DNA from 3 places in the Burkholderia contaminans genome. Region 3 is predicted to be linked to each of the others. Evidence: riboswitches for the same ligand, from Rfam matches in the RefSeq annotation. Region 3 holds a riboswitch; each other region holds the start of a gene.
The links. A riboswitch is a leader RNA that binds a small molecule or an ion and turns the genes downstream of it on or off. The one in region 3 is predicted to bind cobalamin.

Region 1 (6,196 bases), on a different replicon from region 3:
TGTCTCCTGTGATGTGCGTGCGGGCCGCTCAGCGGGCGATATCCGCAACATGAAGCACCAGCTTCGTTTTCGCCTCGCCCGTTTGAACGAGATCGAGTGCGCGGGCCGCCTGTTCGAGCGGAAACCGATCGAAACGCGGCACGCGCAGCACGCGCTTCTCCAGTTGCGCCGCGATCCGGCCGAGCGTGCCGCCGCTCGGCGTCCGGCTGTAGGTCATCGCGGTGCGCAGGCCGCGCCGTGCGGCAATGGCCGCCGTCGCGGCGAGCCGCTCCGCATCGCCGGCCGCGAGCGTCATGATGTTCACCAGCGTGCCGCCCGGCGCCAGCAGGTCGAGTGCATTGGCCAGCGTGCCGCCGCCGACCGCGTCGAGCACGACGTCGACACCGCCGGGCGCCGGGCGCGCAGCGCCTCGGCGATGTCCTGCGCGCGATAGTCGATGCTCGCCGCCGCGCCCAGCGCTTCGACCGTCTCGCGGTTGCGCGCCGAACACGTCGCCGCGACGCGCGCGCCGGCCTGCACCGCCAGCTGGATCGCGAACGTGCCGACCGCACCTGCGCCGCCGTGTACCAGCACGGTCTGGCCCGCCTGCAGCCCGCCGTCGTCGAACAGGCCGGCCCATGCGGCGAGCGCGGGCGTCGGCACCGTCGCGGCTTCCGCCAGGCTCACCGCGTCGGGCACGCGCACGACCGAGTCGTGACGCACGGCGACGTATTCCGCATACGCGCCCCAGCGCCCCGCGCCGACGTCGGTCTGCGCGAACACGCGCATGCCGGGTTCGAATCCGTCGACGCCCTCGCCGACCGCTTCCACCACACCCGCCGCGTCGAAACCGAGCACGAACGGAAACGTGTACTGCATGAATGCGCCGAGGTAGCCCTCGCGGCATTTCCAGTCGGCGGGATTGATGCCCGCGCAGGCCACGCGGATCAGCACGTCGCCGGGGCCCGGCGTCGGGGCCGGCACGTCGGCCATTCGCAAGGTGTCGGAATGACCGACGCGGTCGATCAACAGGGCTCGCATCTTCGTGTCTCCAGGGTTGGTTTGACGTCAGCTTGATGTGGGCTGCGCGTCAGGCCGCCGTATCCGCCAGCAGGCTCGACGCGAGCGGACAGAACGCATGCGAGATCGCATCGACCGTCCAGTCGGGGCTTTCGGCGTCGAACCGGCGGTCGACCCAGCCCCAGTGATACGGATGCATCAGGTATTCGCCGAGCAGATCGCCGACGTGCGCGAATTCCTGCTGCCACACGTGCGTCCATGCGCCGGGGGGCTCGATCCGGCTCAGGCGCCAGTTGCGGATGCCGGGCATGAACGCGGGCATCTGCAGCAGTTCGCGTTCGAGCGCGGCGATCCGCACTGTGCCGGCCTGCGGCGGCGTGCGCAGCATCAGCGTGCGCCACACGCCCTCGCGCAGCGCCGGTTCGCGCAGGCCGCCGCCGATCGCGCGGCATCGAGCGCCGTCGATGCGCTCGATGCCCGGCAATCGAGCCAATGCGCCGAAATCCACCGTACCGTCGGCCGCCGACTCGTCGCGCAATACGTCGAGCGTGTAGTCTCCCGCGCCCCAGCTGCCGTCCAGATTGCGTGCCAATGCCACGCGTTTCGTGCCGGCCCGCGCGTGCGCGGCTGCGTGCAATGCATGCTCGATCGCGCCCGCATCGCAATCCGCCGACACGAATACCTGTGCCGTGTCATGCCGCATGATCGACCTCCGTCAGCGCGGGAAGCGGCGCATCGGCGTCCGTCATCACATGGCGGCGGCGCACGTCGCACAGCGCGTCGACGGCCATCCAGAAACCGACCACGTCGGCATCCGTCAGCGCGCGCATCCGGTAGTAGGCCGGCGCGTCGGCCACGTGCCAGGTCAGCCACAGCGTGCTCCACTGCCCCGGCACCGCGACGGGCGGCGACACCCAGCGGCCGGTTGCCGTCAGCCCGCGCGCCGCGTGGCCCGGCAGGTAGCGGTCGCGCAGCAGTGCAAGCACATCGGGAATACGCTCGGGCGCGAGCGTGATTTCGTCTACGATCTGGATCATTCGCGTGTCGTCCGGGGTCGTTCGTTACAGGATGCGCAGCGTGCCTACGCCGTTTCGGTGAGGCCGAAGGCGGTCGGCGTGGATAGCATTCTTGCGTGGCGACGGTTGTCGGACCCCTACCACCGCGCTCACCGACCCCTGTCACAACGCTCAGATCGGGAGACTCATGAAACAGCGCGCCATGCCGGCCCGCGGCCGCATCTTGCCGGGCCTCGGTGCACGCCTGCTGAGCGAACTCACGCGCAGCGGCGCGCCGCCGGCCGACCGCGACGCGCAGCCGCCGCAACCGGCAGCGACGCCCGGCGATTTCGTCGCGCTGTACCGCGACGCGATCGAACGCCTCGAGGCGCAGGTCGCGCGTGGCGACGGCCACCCGCCGATGCGCAAGCGCGAAGTCGACCTGATGTGCCGCTGCCTGCTGAGCTGCGCGACGCTCGACGACGCGATCCGCTGCGCGCGCGAATTCGGCGAGATGCTGACGCCGCGCGCCGGCGCGCTGTCGCTCGCCGTGCGTGACGGGCGCGCGACGTTCCGGATGGATTCGCTGCGCCGCACACGCAGCCCGGCCGCGTGCCTCGTCGACCTGACAGGGCTGTTCTGCTATCTGCAGCTGTTCGGCTGGCTGATCGGGCAGCCGCTGCGGCCGACCGACGTGTGGCTCGGCCATCCGCGCCGCGACGACGCGATGCCTTTGCTGGGGCTGTTCAACGCGCCGGTCGAGGTGGGCCGCAAGAGCTACGGCTTCGCATTCGATGCGGGGCGGCTCGAGTGCCGCGTGATCCGGCAGCCGGCCGAGCTCGACGCGTTTCTCGTCGATTTTCCGTTTCGCCTGATCGATGCGGCGCCGGCCGTCGTGTCGTGGGCGCAGCAGGTGCGCGGCTTTCTCGATGCGGCGCTCGCGCACGAGCAGGCGTTGCCGGCACTCGCCGAGCTGGCCGGGTGGCTCGGCGTGAGCGAGGCGACGTTGCGGCGGCGGCTGGCGGCCGAAGACAGCGGTTATCACGTGCTGCGGGAGCAGTGTCTCGCCGAGGCTGCGCAACGCTGCCTGCGCGAGTCGGACTGGCCGGTCGCGCGGATCGCCGCGCATCTCGGGTTCGGCGGCGAGGAAGCCTTCCGCCGCGCGTTCGTCAGGTGGACAGGTGTCGCCCCGACCCGGTTCCGGCGCGATTGCATGGCAGCAAACCACGCCATTTCGTCAGACATGAAACGCGCCATCGACGCATGAAAGACAGGATTTCGAAAGTTTTTGCGCATCGATGACGTTTTTTCGCATCCGCGGGCTGCCCGACAATTGACGCGCCGGAGCGCACGCCATTACCCTTGCGCGCTGATGGTTCCCAGGGATGGGATCAAAAGGGAACGCAGGAGAGGCCGCGCCTCGAATCTGCGGCTGCCCCCGCAACTGTGAGCGGCGAATCCGTGCCACTGCATGCCACTGGGAAACCGGGAAGGCCGGCACGAATCAGGACCCGCGAGCCAGGAGACCTGCCATCGACCCGAGGTCCAAGCAGCCGCACCGGGCGGGGTGTCCCGGCGCGCCAGGCACCGCCATTGGCGGTCGCCCGTTGCATGGACGGCCCGACCTCAGGATCCGCCCGATGTCCACTGTTACCGCACCTGCTTCCTCACCGGAAGCGTCGCGCCGGCACACCGCCGGCATGCACGGCCCGCCAGCTCGCGCGCGCCGCTCCCTATCGATCGCGTCCGCCGGCATGTGCCGCGCCGACGCCCGCGACCGCGGCCCGCTCGACCCGGCCGCGCGATAGCCCGATCACGGATAACAAAACCGGTGCTGCCGCCGCGCGCTCACGATCGACGCATGCGCAGCCCGACCACAACGACAGCCTCATGAAGATTCGACACCTCCTTGCCACGTCCGCCGCGACCGCGCTTCTCTCGCCGCTCGCCCACGCCGCCGGCGACACCACGGTTGCGCAACCGGCCCCGGCCGCCGACGCCGCCGACCTGCCGACGATCAACGTCACCGACACACGCCGGCTGCCCGAGTCGTTCGACCAGCGCTATGCGACGACCCAGGTGCTCACGCGCACCGATCTCGACCGGCTGTCGCCGAGCGACCCGAGCATCACGCAGGCGCTCGCGACGCTGCCCGGCGTGACCGTCTCGCAGAACGGCGGCCCCGGTTCGTCCGCGTCGGTCAGCATCCGCGGCTCGTCGGCCAGCCAGGTCGCCGTGTTCATCGACGGCATCCGCATCGGCTCGCCGACCACCGGCATCGCGCCGTGGGCCGACCTGCCGACCGAAGCGTTCGAACGTGTGGAAGTGATCTCGGGGCCGGCCGCCGCGTCGTTCGGCGCCAATGCGATGGGCGGCGTCGTGCAGCTCTTCACGCGCCGCGCGGCCAACCAGCCGAACCAGACCACCGTGTCGTTCGGCGGCGGGTCGAACAAGGCGTTCGACACGCAACTGCGCACGTCGGGCACGGTGCCGTCGACCGGGCCGCTCGCCGCACTCGGCGGGCTCACCTACTCGCTGGGCCTGCACTCGTACAACACGGCCGGCATCGACGCGACGCGCCCCTTCGCATACGGGCACGAGGCGGGCCGCAACCCGTACCATGCGCAGGATCTCGATGCGCGCGTCGGCTACGCACGCGACAACTGGTCGATCTCGACGTTCGCGCTGTATCACCGGTCCGATCTGTCCTACGACAACAGCGGCTACGCGAACCGCCAGCTCGATCATCAACTGACGACCGGTATCGCGTTCCACCTCGACATCACGCCGGACACGCAGTTCGACCAGTCGTTCGGTTATGCGAACGATCGCGGGTTCATCTACGCGAGCGATCCGGCCATCCCGACCGACCAGATCAACTCGCAGCGCATCAGCACGTCGACGTCGTTGACGCACCAGGAGCGCGGATTCCATCTGTTCGGGCTGCCGCTGTCGGGCGAAACCAAGCTCGCATACGACTTCACGCGCGAGCAGGCATTCCTGCCTGTCGACATTCCGAACGGCGTGCCGACGCGCAACGATTCCGCGTTCTCGCTGCACCAGTCGGCGACGCTCGGCAGCGTGACGATGTTCCTCGCGGGGCGTCATGAAATCATCGCCGGGCAGTCGGTGAATACGGGTAACGCGGCGCTCGCGTGGGCGATCACGCCGGTATACACGGCGCGCGCGTCGTACGGCAATGCGTTCAAGCTGCCGTCGTTCAACGACCTGTACTACCCCGGCTACGGCAATCCGAACCTCAGCCCGGAACGCAACACGTCGGTCGAGGCAGCGATCGATGCGAACACGTCGTATGGCACGTTCACGGCCGCGATCTACGATACGCGCGTCACCAACCTGATCGCGTACAACCCGGCGACGTTCTCGCCGATGAACATCGGCCGCGCGCATATTCGCGGGATCGACCTGTCGTACAAGGGGACGATCGGCCGCTCGACGCCGGTAAGCCTGGCAGTCGGGATCCTGAATCCGCAGGACGAAACCAACGACTCGTGGCTCAACCGCCGGCCGCGCCAGACGGTCAGCCTCAACATCGATCACACGTGGGACGAACTGCACCTGCATGCGTTGAGCACGGGGGCGTCGCTGCTTTATGGCGGCACGACGTTCGACGATCCGGCGAATTCGACCTATCTGCCTTCGTACCTGACGGTGGGCCTGCGCGCGTCGTACCGGATCAATTCGCACCTGACGGTGTCGGCGACGGTGTCGAATCTGTTCGATCGGCAGTACATGACCGCGTATGGGTACAACACGCTCGGGCGGACGGCGTTCGGGAAGGTGAGTTATACGTTCTGACGGGAATGGGGAGGCGTTGGCCGGACAGGTGGCAAGGCCTCTCGTTTGACATGGTGCATCCGATGCCTGCGCCGCCGGGTTCGTGAAACGGGTGATGCCACCCCAAAACCGGGCGATGGACCGACGACTACCGAGCCGTCGGTCTTTCGTCGCACTGCGCACGTTGCTGTCCGTGTCAACGCTGTTAGACTGCGGACGCCTTCCCCGCACATGGACTCCACCATTCAGGACAGTGACATGACCGAATGCGCGCTGACATTGACCAGCCAGATCGAATGGGAAAACTGGTTGGAGCAAAACGGCAGCACGTCGGACGGAACATGGCTGCGTCTGGCGAAAAAAGGCACCGCGCAGCGAACCATCACCTACGAACAGGCGTTGGA
Region 2 (5,185 bases), 1.1 Mb from region 3:
GACCGCATCCGGATTCGACGGCCAGTACATGTGCATGTACGTCGCGACGATCGCATCGCGTCGATAGACGGCTTCGCCGCTGCCCGATGCGCCGTCGGGGCGCACGGCATTCGCGACCGGTTCCAGCGGCGTCTCGAGCCGCGAATAATGGAACGTATGCCCCCGCATCGTCCCGCTGCGGGTGTCGAGCTGCTGCATCCCCAGCGCCGCGAACCGGCGCTGCATCGTCGCGTGACCCGGCAACAGCCCCAGCATCGGCGTCGTCACGCCGTCCACGTCGGTCAGCGATTCGCACAGATACACCATCCCCCCGCATTCCGCGACGATCGGCCGGCCGGCCGAGGCGTGCGCGCGAATCGTTCGCGCGGTCGCGGCATTCGCCGCGAGTGTCGCCGCATGCAGTTCCGGATAGCCGCCCGGCAGGAACAGTGCGTCGCAATCGTCCGGCACGGGTTCGTCGGCGAGCGGCGAGAAGAACCGCAATTGCGCACCGAGCGCGTCGAGCAACGCAAGATTCGCCGGATAGATGAACGAAAAAGCCCCGTCGCGCGCCACCGCGATCCGCTTGCCGGCGAGCGCACGCGGCAGCGGCGCCGCTACATCCGGTTCCGCGAACGCAACGGCCGGCGGCAACTCGGCAAGCGCCGTCTGTGCGAGCACGTCGGCCGCGCGATCGAGCCGCGCATCGAGATCGTCGATGTCGTTCGGCTGGTGCAGGCCGAGATGCCGCTCCGGCAGCGCGATGCCCGCATCGGCCGGCACGTGCCCGAGCCAGCGCAAATCGTCGGGCATCGCCTGTTGCAGCAGTTCCGCGTGTCGGGCCGACCCGACGCGATTCGCCAGCACGCCGTGAAACGGCAGTCCCGGCCGGAACCGCGCGAGCCCGAACGCGATCGCGGCGAACGTCTGCGCCATCGACTTCGCGGAAATCACCGCGACGACCGGCACGCCGAACGCGGCCGCGAGGTCGGCGCTGCTCGGCGTGCCGTCGAACAGCCCCATCACGCCTTCGATCAGGATCAGGTCCGCGTCGCGCGCGGCATCGGCCAGCAGCGCGCGGCAGCCGGCCTCGCCGACCATCCCGAGATCGAGCGCATGCACGGGCGCGCCGCTCGCGCGTTCGAGCAGCATCGGATCGAGAAAATCGGGCCCGGTCTTGAACACGCGCACGCGCCGGCCGAGCCGGCGGTGCAGCCGTGCCAGGCCAGCCGTCACCGACGTCTTGCCCTGGCCCGACGCGGGCGCACTGACGAACAGCGCAGGGCAGGCGGGCATGCTCAGAACTCCACGCCGCGCTGCGCCTTCACGCCTTGCTCCTTGTACGGATGCTTGACGAGCCGCATTTCGGTGACGAGGTCGGCCGCGTCGATCAGCGCATCGGGCGCATGCCGCCCGGTCACGACGACGTGCACCGAATCGGAACGCGCAGTCAGCGTCGCGAGCACCTCGTCGAGCGGCAGGTATTCGTACTTCAGCACGGTGTTCAGCTCGTCGAGGATCACCATCCGGTAGTCGCCGCTCTCGATCATCCGGCGCGCCTCGTCCCAGCCCTTGCGCGCGGTTGCGATGTCGGCGTCGCGATCCTGCGTGTTCCACGTATAGCCGTCGCCCATCGTGACGAAATCGCATTCGGCCACCGCACCGAGGAAGTCGCGCTCGGACGTATGCAGCGCACCCTTGATGAACTGCACGACACCGAGCCGCATGCCGTGGCCGAGCACGCGCACGGCCATGCCGAACGCGGCCGTGCTCTTGCCCTTGCCGTTGCCGGTGTTGACGATCAGCAGGCCCTTTTCGTTGACGGCGGCGGCCTGCTTCTTCTCGTGGCCCGCACGGCGGCGTTCGGTCATCCGTTGATGGGATTCGGCGTCGGTTTTCATCGGATTCGTCCTGTCGAAAGAAAGCGAAACAAAGGGTTCAGAGCGGGCCGGCGAGTGCGACCGTCACGCCGTCCCGGATGGATTTGGGGCCCAGCAGCCGGCCGTGCGGCGCCGCGAGCTGTGCGCAAGGCTCGGCCACGCCCGCGACGCCGAAGCGGGCGAGCGCGGCATCCGACGGGCCGCTCGCGGCCAGCTCCGGGCGGCTCGCGAGCTGCGCCGCATCGAACGCGACGAGCGGCCAGCCGCGTCGCGCGCACAGCGTGCGCAGCGCACGGGCGCGCGCCTTGTCGGCGAGCGTGGCCACGAGCGCCGGTTCGGCGGCCGGGTACGGCATCAGCGCCGCGCGGATCGCGGCATCGAGTTGCGCGGCCGTCACGCCGGCACGGAAACCAATGCCGAGTGCGACACGCATCATGCGCCGCCGCCGAGCGCGGCACGTACCGCGGGATCGTCGGCGAACGCCGCGACGCGGCCGATCACGACGATCGCGGGTGAACCGATGCCGGTGGCGTCGATACGTTCGACGAGCGTGTCGAGCGTGGCGAGCACGTGCCGTTGTTCGACGCGCGTCGCGTTCTCGATCGCCGCGCACGGCGTCTCGCCGGGCAGGCCGCCTTCGCGCAGCGCGGTTGCAATCGCGTCGAGCCGGCGAATGCCCATGTAGATGACGATCGTCATGCGCGTGGCCGCGAGTGCGCGCCAGTCGGGTTCGTCGGCGCCCGCGCCGTGGCCCGTGACGAAGATCACGCCCTGCGCATCGCCGCGCTGCGTGACCGGGATGCCGATGGCAGCCGGCGCGGCGATGCCCGCGGTAACGCCGTTCACGACCTCGACCGGGAATCCCGCCGCGCCGAGCGCGGCCAGCTCCTCGCCGCCGCGGCCGAACACGAACGGATCGCCGCCCTTGAGCCGCGCGACGCTGCGGCCCGCGCGCAGATGCGCGAGCATCGCGGCGACGATCGTCTCCTGCGGCGTCGATGCATGGCCGCCGCGCTTGCCGACGTGCTCGACGTGCGCATCGGCGCGCGCATGGCGCAGCACGTCGGGATTCACGAGATCGTCGACGAGCAGCACGTCCGCCACGCCGATCGCGTGGGCGGCCTTGAGCGTCAGCAGGTCGGCATCGCCCGGGCCGGCGCCGATGAGCCAGGCGCGGCTCATCGGGCGCGGCACGGCGCGCACCGTGTCGTAACGGGGAAAAGGGGCAGGCGGGCGGCCCGGCGGCGGCCAGCGGACAGGTGAACCATGACGAATCGAACGAAGCTCGCGCGGACGCGGGCGGAATGCGCACCTCATCCGTCCCCCGCGGATCGGGCGTTCGGCGAGCGTCGGGCTCGCCCCTTGCGTCGGCCGGTATCCGGGCTGGCCGCTTGCCGGGCCGCAGCCTTCCCGCCCGGCTGAAGGGCAGTGGCATCGAGGGCGGCCTGGGCGCGTGCGCGGGGAAGCGCGTCGCGCGGGCGGCGTACCGTTGCGGGGACAGCACAGGCCGGGCGGTGGTCCGCCTCCTGTTTCCCGTTTAACTGCACGCGCGGAATGCGCATGCGAGCACCGAACGCGGCGCTACGATAGCACAGCGCACATCGGGCACGGCGCCGGCGAACCGGGCCCGTATCCGTTCGGTACTCGATCCGGCGGCGCTGCGTTGTCCGGCCGTAATATTGGTGTGCGATCCTCTGGCCAACGTCACGACCAAGGCGCGGGCTTCGGGCCCCCGGTCGCACGAGGCTGACGAAATCCATACCAAAATCGGCTCGCTCTGCCGGACCTGCAGGGCGATGACCACTACATCGCAAAGCGCTGCACCTATGCCGAACGTACGCAGGTGGACAACCTCCCATGGGGCCGGCCATGCACTCGCTATCTGCGTGCTGGTCGTTTCGGCAGGACTGGCGTTGGCAGTGTGGCCACAGGTCACGAAGATCGTGCTGGCGCGATCGGTTGCCGCGCTGGGGATGCAAGTCGTCCAGCAGATCGACGTTGTATTCGACTCGGCGGCCAGGACGCTTGCCGACGTCGATGCCTCGCCGTACGCCGCCTGCTCGCCCCAGGATCGGCGCCTGTTGCGATCGGCTTCCGTGCAGTCGAAGTACATCAAGGACGTCGGACGCCTGTCGGGCCCCGATCTGCTCTGCACGACGATGCTGGGCGTGCTGCCCAGGCCCTTTGCGCCGAAGCGGCAGCCATTCCGGCTGACCGACGCGATGTCGGCCTTCTGGACTGTGCCGTTGTTGTCGAGCCCCGACACGCTGGGGCTGGTGGTCGCCGGGGGGAGGGCGAACCTGCTGATGGATCTGGACGCCTTCAGGGTGCCGCCGCCTCCGGGCCTGCACTACGTGATCGAACTCAAGGACCACCCGGCCGCGCTCGTCATCGGACTCGACAAGCGCGGCGTCCCGGCGTACGTCGATGCCGGCCAGGTGCCGGGGTTTCGGGACGGCAAACCATTCTGCTCGGCGCGGGTGCCGCTGTGCACCGTCGTCGTCGTGACGCCGCAGGCGCTCGCGAACGCGCGTCGGCGCGCCGGCTGGCTGCTGGGGATCGCCGCCGGCGCGGCGGGCTGCTGTCTGGGGCTCGGCGCGTGGGTGCTGCACCGGCGCTGGGCCGCGCTCCCGGCGCAGATACGTCGAGCGCTGGCAAACGGGCAATTCGTCCTGCGCTATCAGCCGATCGTTGCGCTGGGCGCGTCATCGCGAATCGTCTCCGCCGAAGCGCTGATCCGCTGGACCGGCGGGCCGGCCGCCCCGACGTGTTCATTGCCGAGGCCGAACGCGCGGGCATGATCGTCGACGTCACGGCGTTCGTCGTACGCACGGTCCTGCGGGAGATGCGCGTGCTGTTCGACAGCAGGCCGGACTTTTGCGTCACCATCAACGCCAGCGCGCCCGAATTGCGGGACGGCAGCCTGATGGCGACGCTGAACGGCTGCTGGCCGGCCGGATTGCCGCGCCGGCATGTCGGCGTCGAACTGACCGAACGGTCGACCGTGGAGCTGCCGGAAATCGTGCCGGCACTGCGGCAATTGCGCGAGCTCGGGCATCCCGTCTACATCGACGATTTTGGCACCGGCTACTCCAGCCTGAGCCTGCTGCAGCATCTTCCGATCGACTACATCAAGGTCGACCGTTCGCTGCTGCCGGTCGCGCCGCAGCATGACGGCACTTCGTTCATTCCGGAGATCCTGGCGATCGCCCGCCGGCTCGGGGCCGGCCTGGTCTTCGAGGGCGTCGAGACCCGTGAGCAGGCGGACATGCTCGACATCCCCGGGCAGTCGATCCGTGCACAGGGCTGGTATTTCGGGCGTCCCG
Region 3 (6,196 bases):
TCGACAGCCGGTTGCCGCGCGCGAGCACGCGCATGTCGGCGAGTTCGTCGTGTTCGCGCAGCGCCGCAAGCGGCACGAGCGCCGCAAGCGGCACGAGCGCCGTTTTTTTCACGTAGCGAACGTCGACGAGCAGCCACCGTGGTGCTTCCTGAGTCGACTTCGGATCGTAATAGGGGCTTTTCGGGTCGAACTGCGTGGGGTCGGGGTAGGGCGTCGACGACACTTCGGCGAGGCCCGCGATGCCCGGCTCGGGGCAACTCGAGTGATAGAACAGCACGCCGTCGCCGATCTTCATCGTGTCGCGCATGAAATTGCGCGCCTGATAGTTGCGCACGCCGGTCCACGGCAGCGAGCGCTGCGGTGCGTTGGCGAGATCGTCGATGCTTGCTTCGTCCGGTTCGGACTTCATCAGCCAGTATTGCATGGATCGTGATCGACGCAGAAAGAGGCTGCTACAAAAGAAAACGGCACCGGGCTTCGCCCGATGCCGTTGGATAGGCCCCCGCCTTGGCCGCTAGGCCGGCATCCTGAACCTGAGGTTCAGAATTGGTCGCAGTTAGCAGCACTTCGGGTACATCAGACAGAGTGACGCGCGCGCCCGTGCTACAAATTTCCGCAACCGTGCACATGGCATTGGTTCAAGGAATATATGACCTTGGCGAACCAGGCAGGGAAGCTGACTGAACTGTGTTTCGTTGCGCCAATTTGACCACCGTTGATCGCCGAGATCAAGGGGAATCGACGCATCGATCAAACGTTACTGCGTCTCGTGCTGTGCGAGCACCGCGCCGAGTTGTTCGTTCATCTGGTGCATTGTACGACGGATTTCTTCCGCCGGAAATGCTTCACCGTGGCGCACGCTCGTTTGCAGCCGCAGCAATTCGGACGCGAGCGACAGCGCGGCCATCACTGCGATGCGATCGGTGCCGCGTACCGAGCTGTTCGAGCGGATTTTCGACATTTCGGCGTCGACGCGCGCGACCGCTTCGAGCAGCGCCGCTTCGGTCTCGGCCGAACAGGCGAGCCGATAGGCCTGACCGAGAATCGAGACTTCGATCTGCTTGGTGCTCATGCATGTTCTCCGTGGCTGGCCGCGTCATCGCCATCCGTACGCGCCTGCGCATCCAGCAGGTCGAGCTGGTTGTCGGCTTGCTCCGCACTTTTCGAGCGCGGCAGCTTTTCGAGAATCGCGTTCAGTTTCACCTGGGCGTCGTCGATCTTTGCCGACAGCGTGTCACGCTCGGCCGCAAGTGCATTGCGTTCATCGCGCAGTTGCGCGAGTTCCGCGCGGACAGTGTCCGCATCCGCGCGCAATTGCGCGACCTGCTCCTCGAGCGCGAGCCGTTCCGAGTGATAGCGCTTGTTCAGCGAAATCAGACGGCCAATATTTTGAGATAGGGTTTCGAGTTCGTTGAGCATTTGCTGCGTCCTCTAAAGACCCAGCATTTTAGCGCGGAATAACGCGCAATCCGACATCTGTAACGTTTCCAGTCGTAACACCCCTGCTTCTTGCCGCGAATCGGCGGGTCCCGTGCGTGTCCGGACGCTTCCTTGACGCTCGCGCGACCCGCTCCTAAACTGGCGCCGCCTCGGTGCTCGCGCGTGGAACGCGCGGTTAAACGGGAAGCAGGGCGCGGGCGCCAGACGCTCGCCAACCTGCGCTGCCCCCGCAACGGTAAGCGGCCGCGTCTCGTGACGCAGGCCGGCTCGGGCGCGTTTCGTGTGCAAGTCCTGCATGCGGGCGCGGGCCACTGCGCGTCATCGCGCGGGAAGGCGAGCCGGACCGCCGCCAGCCCGGATACCGGCCGAGACGGGGAGCCCGCACGGGCTTCGTGACGCGCGGCCCGCGGGGAGGCGGGGCGCGCCATGCTTCATGGAATCTTCTTCGATGCTGACCCCAATCGTCCGCGCGGCGTTCAGGTCACGACCGGCCGGCACCCGCAAGCGGGTACGCCGCACGTCGTGTGCGGCGCCGTGCGCGGCATGAGCGCCGCACGCGCTGCCGCGATCTGGGCCGGGCTGGCCGCCATGGTTGCGCTGCTGTTCGTCGCGTCGCTGTCGATCGGCAGCGTGCCGATGTCGCCATGGCAGGCGCTCGCGTCGCTCGTGCCGCATGGCGGCGACGCGCTGTTCGCCGATATCGTCCGCACGCTGCGCCTGCCGCGCGCACTTGCCGGCTTCGCATGCGGCGCGCTGCTCGCGCTGGCCGGCGCACTGCTGCAGGTACTGTTGCGCAATCCGCTCGCGGAGCCGTACGTGCTCGGCGTGTCGGGTGGCGCGGCCGGCTTCGCGCTCGTCGCGATGATCGCGGGCGGCGCGTGGTGGCTCGTCGATGCGTCGGCGTTCGCCGGCTCGCTCGTGTCGGTCGCGCTCGTGCTCGGTCTCGCGCGCCGCGAGCTGGGGCGCGCCGAATCGCGCGATGCGTCGCCGCGGTTGCTGCTCACGGGCGTCGTGATCGCGGCCGGGTGGGGCGCACTCGTCACGCTGCTGCTGTCGCTCGCGCCCGACGCACGCCTGCGCGGGATCATCTTCTGGCTGACCGGCGACCTCAACGGCGTGACCGCGCCGTGGTTCGCGTGGGGGCGCTGCTGCTGGCCGGCTGCGTCGCGCTGCCGGCCGCGCCGCAACTGAACGTGCTGCTGCGCGGCGACGCGACCGCGCTCGCGCTCGGCGTGCCCGTTGCGCGCGTGCGCGTGCGGATCTATCTCGTCGCGTCGCTGGCCGCTGCAGCCGCGGTGACGACGGCCGGCACGATCGGCTTCGTCGGTCTCGTCGTGCCGCATGCGCTGCGGCTCGCCTTCGGCAACGACCAGCGAATGCTGTTGCCCGCCGCGATGCTCGCGGGCGGCGGCGGCGTGATGGCGGCCGACCTGCTCGCACGCACCGTGATCGCGCCCGCGCAATTGCCGGTCGGCGTGATGACCGCGTTGATCGGCGTGCCGGTGTTCCTGTGGATGTTGTTGAGGAGGTCGATGCGATGACGAGGGCCGCACTGCACGCCACGGCCGGCGACATGAGCTGCGCGGCCGTCGGCCTGACGCTGAAGGCCGGCGCGCGTACGCTGCTCGACGGCTTCACCCAGGTGTTTCGTCCCGCCGAGATCTGGTGCGTCGTCGGGCCGAACGGCGCGGGCAAGACGACGCTGCTCGCGACACTCGCAGGGCTGCAGCCGCCGGCCGGCGGACACGTCGAGATCGATGGCCGGCGGCTTGCCGCATGGCCACCCGAGCAGCTCGCGCAGCGCCGCGCGCTGATGCCGCAGCAACTGCACGACGCATTCAGCGCGACCGTGTTCGACACGGTGCTGCTCAACCGTTTTCCGTATCTCGGTGGTTGGGGCTGGGAGCGTGACGGCGATCGCGCGGCCGCGCATGACGCGCTGGCAACGTTCGACCTCGCTGCGCTGGCGTCGCGCGACGTGCTGTCGCTGTCGGGCGGCGAGCGGCAACGCGTCGCGCTCGCCGCGACGCTGTGCCAGGATGCGCCGCTGATGCTGCTCGACGAGCCGCTCGCGCATCTCGACCTGCATCATCAGATCGATTGCCTGACCGCGCTGGCCGCCTGGCTCGACGCAGGCCCGCGCACGGTGCTGTTCTCGTGCCATGATCTGAATCTCGCACGGCGTTTCGCGACGCACGCACTGCTGCTCGACGGTCGCGGCCATGCGTGGGCCGGCCCCGTGCACGACGTGCTGACGCCCGAGCGCGCGAGCGACGCGTTCGGCTATCCGCTCGTGCTGATCCGCGAGAACGGCCGCGATGCGCTGCTGCCGGCGTGGCCCGAGCGACAATGATCTTTCCTTTTTCGATGCGCGGCGCATGCCGCGCCAACGACACGGCTTCCTGATGACGACCCCGACCCACTTCCCGCCGCCGATCGCGCCGCTCGACGAGGTGCTGCGCAAGCGCCTGCAGCACGTGATCGACCACAAGACCAAACCGCCCGGCAGCCTCGGCCAGCTCGAGGCGATCGCGTTGCAGATCGGCCTGATCCAGCATACCGAGCGGCCGGTCGTGCAGCGTCCCGTGATGATCGTGTTTGCCGGCGATCACGGGATCGCCGCCGAGGGCGTGAGTCCTTATCCGCAAGCGGTGACCGCACAGATGGTCGCGAACTTCCTCGCGGGCGGCGCGGCGATCAACGCATTCTCCGGTGTCGCGCAGAGTACGCTCGAGATCGTCGATGCGGGTGTTGCGTCGCCGCTGCCGCTGTCCGACCGGCTGGTGTCGCTGCCGGTCGCGCGCGGCACGCGCAACTTCGCGGCGGAGCCGGCGATGACGCGCGACGAGGCGATGACGGCGCTCGCGGCCGGCGCGGCACGCGTGCGCCTGCATGCGTCGCTCGGCACGAACGTGATCGGTTTCGGCGAGATGGGAATCGCGAATACGTCGTCGGCTGCGTGCCTGATGAGCCGCCTGCTCAGCGTGCCGATCGACGCGTGCGTCGGGCGCGGCACGGGCCTCGACGACCAGGGCCTCGCGCACAAGCGCGCGGTGCTCGGACGCGCGCTCGTCAAGCACTCGCACGCGATTGCGCCGCTCGACGTGCTCGCAACGTTCGGCGGCTTCGAGATCGCGATGATGACGGGCGCATATCTCGCGGCCGCGAGCGAGCGGATGACGATCCTCGTCGACGGCTTCATCGCGACGGCCGCGCTGCTGGTTGCCGAGCGCATCGCGCCCGGCGTGCGCGACTACTGCGTGTTCTCGCATGCGTCGCACGAGGCCGGGCACCGGCGCATGCTCGAGCATTTCGGCGCGAAGCCGCTGCTCGCGCTCGACCTGCGGCTCGGCGAAGGCACGGGCGCCGCGCTCGCGCTGCCGCTCGTGCGTGCGGCCGCCGCATTCCTCACGGAGATGGCGAGCTTCGAATCCGCCGGCGTCGACAATCGTGACGCCTGATCGCGCGCGCGGCGTGCAGGCCGAACTGCGCTACTTCTTCGTCGCGCTCGGCTATTTCACGCGTGTGCCCGTGCCGCGCTCGATCGGCTACGCGGCCGGCGATCTCGACCAGGCCGCCCGCTATTTCCCGCTCGTCGGCGCATGCGTCGGCGCGTGGGGCGCGCTCGTCTATCTCGCTGCGCTGCGCGTGCTGCCGCCGTCGATCGCGGTCGGGTTGTCGATGGCCGCGACGCTGCTCGCCACGGGCGCCTTTCACGAGGACGGCCTGGCTGACAGCTGCGACGCGTTCGGCGGCGGCTATACGCGCGACGACGTGCTGCGCATCATGCACGACTCGCGGATCGGCACGTTCGGTGCGGTCGCGCTCGTGATCTCGCTCGGCGTGAAATGGCAGGCGCTCGCGTCCATGCTGCCGTTGCGTGCCGCGTGGACGATGATCGCCGCGCACGCCGCGAGCCGGGCGGTGGCTGTGAGCCTGCTGATGACGCTCGACTACGTGCGGCCGGAGGGCAAGGCGAAGCCGGTCGCGCAACGAATGGGCGCACGCGCGGCGTGCGTCGCGGCGCTGTTCGGATTGCCCTGGCTGTTCTGGCCCGACTGGCGCATGGGCGCCGCCGCATGCGTTGCGCTCGTGCTCGTGCGCGCGTGGGCCGCCCGCTACTTCGTGAAGCGGATCGGCGGCTATACGGGCGACTGTCTCGGCTTCACACAGCAACTGTGCGAACTGGCGATCTATCTCGTGGTGCTCGGATGGACGTCGTCCTGATCCGTCATCCGGCCGTCGGTATCGAGCCGGGCATCTGCTACGGACGCAGCGACGTGCCGCTCGCTGCATCTGCCGATGCCGGCGCGCAGGCCGTGCGCGCGCATCTGTCGGCACTCCGTGCGCCGCTTCCCGAACAGGTCTGGACGAGCCCGCTGACGCGCTGCGCGTCGGTTGCCGAACGGCTCGCGCGGGCATGCGACGTGCCGCTGCGGCGCGACGCGGACTGGCAGGAAATGGATTTCGGCGCGTGGGAAATGCGGCGCTGGGACGATATCGATCGCGCGGCGCTCGATGCGTGGGCGGCCGATCTGATGCATGCGTGTGCGCATGGCGGCGAAAGCGTTGCGCGGTTTGCCGCGCGGGTCGTGGGTCGGGTCGACGCGGTGGCGCAGTTCGACCGGCCGCAGTGGGTCGTCACGCATGCAGGCGTGATCCGTGCGTTTGCATCGCATGTATTGCGCGTGCCGCTCGATACGTTGCTGTCGCGCCCCGTACCGACAGGGGGTGTCGTCTGGCTGCGCGCGGATGC

Region 1: it holds a riboswitch for cobalamin, as region 3 does, so the genes downstream of both, LXE91_RS18645 (TonB-dependent receptor domain-containing protein) here and LXE91_RS01125 (FecCD family ABC transporter permease) in region 3, are expected to answer to the same signal.
Region 2: it holds a riboswitch for cobalamin, as region 3 does, so the genes downstream of both, cobA (uroporphyrinogen-III C-methyltransferase) here and LXE91_RS01125 (FecCD family ABC transporter permease) in region 3, are expected to answer to the same signal.

The regions. Positions count from the first base shown of each region.
Region 1 is NZ_CP090641.1:188,996-195,191, forward strand. It holds partial or broken gene LXE91_RS18625 (NADP-dependent oxidoreductase) at 29-1,020, opposite strand; gene LXE91_RS18630 (Dabb family protein) at 1,070-1,702, opposite strand; gene LXE91_RS18635 (hypothetical protein) at 1,692-2,036, opposite strand; gene LXE91_RS18640 (helix-turn-helix domain-containing protein) at 2,203-3,261, shown strand; cobalamin riboswitch at 3,351-3,543, shown strand; gene LXE91_RS18645 (TonB-dependent receptor domain-containing protein) at 3,885-5,813, shown strand; gene LXE91_RS18650 (YdeI/OmpD-associated family protein) at 6,051-6,196, shown strand, end outside.
Region 2 is NZ_CP090640.1:2,966,001-2,971,185, forward strand. It holds gene LXE91_RS13780 (cobyrinic acid a,c-diamide synthase CobB) at 1-1,275, opposite strand, end outside; gene cobO (cob(I)yrinic acid a,c-diamide adenosyltransferase) at 1,278-1,880, opposite strand; gene LXE91_RS13790 (cobalamin biosynthesis protein) at 1,918-2,295, opposite strand; gene cobA (uroporphyrinogen-III C-methyltransferase) at 2,292-3,041, opposite strand; cobalamin riboswitch at 3,212-3,448, opposite strand; gene LXE91_RS13800 (CSS-motif domain-containing protein) at 3,746-4,660, shown strand; gene LXE91_RS13805 (EAL domain-containing protein) at 4,657-5,185, shown strand, end outside.
Region 3 is NZ_CP090640.1:232,814-239,009, reverse strand. It holds gene LXE91_RS01145 (EVE domain-containing protein) at 1-424, opposite strand, end outside; RNA gene ssrS (6S RNA) at 496-677, opposite strand; gene LXE91_RS01135 (cell division protein ZapA) at 758-1,072, opposite strand; gene LXE91_RS01130 (hypothetical protein) at 1,069-1,419, opposite strand; cobalamin riboswitch at 1,574-1,824, shown strand; partial or broken gene LXE91_RS01125 (FecCD family ABC transporter permease) at 1,984-2,981, shown strand; gene LXE91_RS01120 (ABC transporter ATP-binding protein) at 2,978-3,793, shown strand; gene cobT (nicotinate-nucleotide--dimethylbenzimidazole phosphoribosyltransferase) at 3,846-4,901, shown strand; gene LXE91_RS01110 (adenosylcobinamide-GDP ribazoletransferase) at 4,891-5,667, shown strand; gene cobC (alpha-ribazole phosphatase) at 5,652-6,196, shown strand, end outside.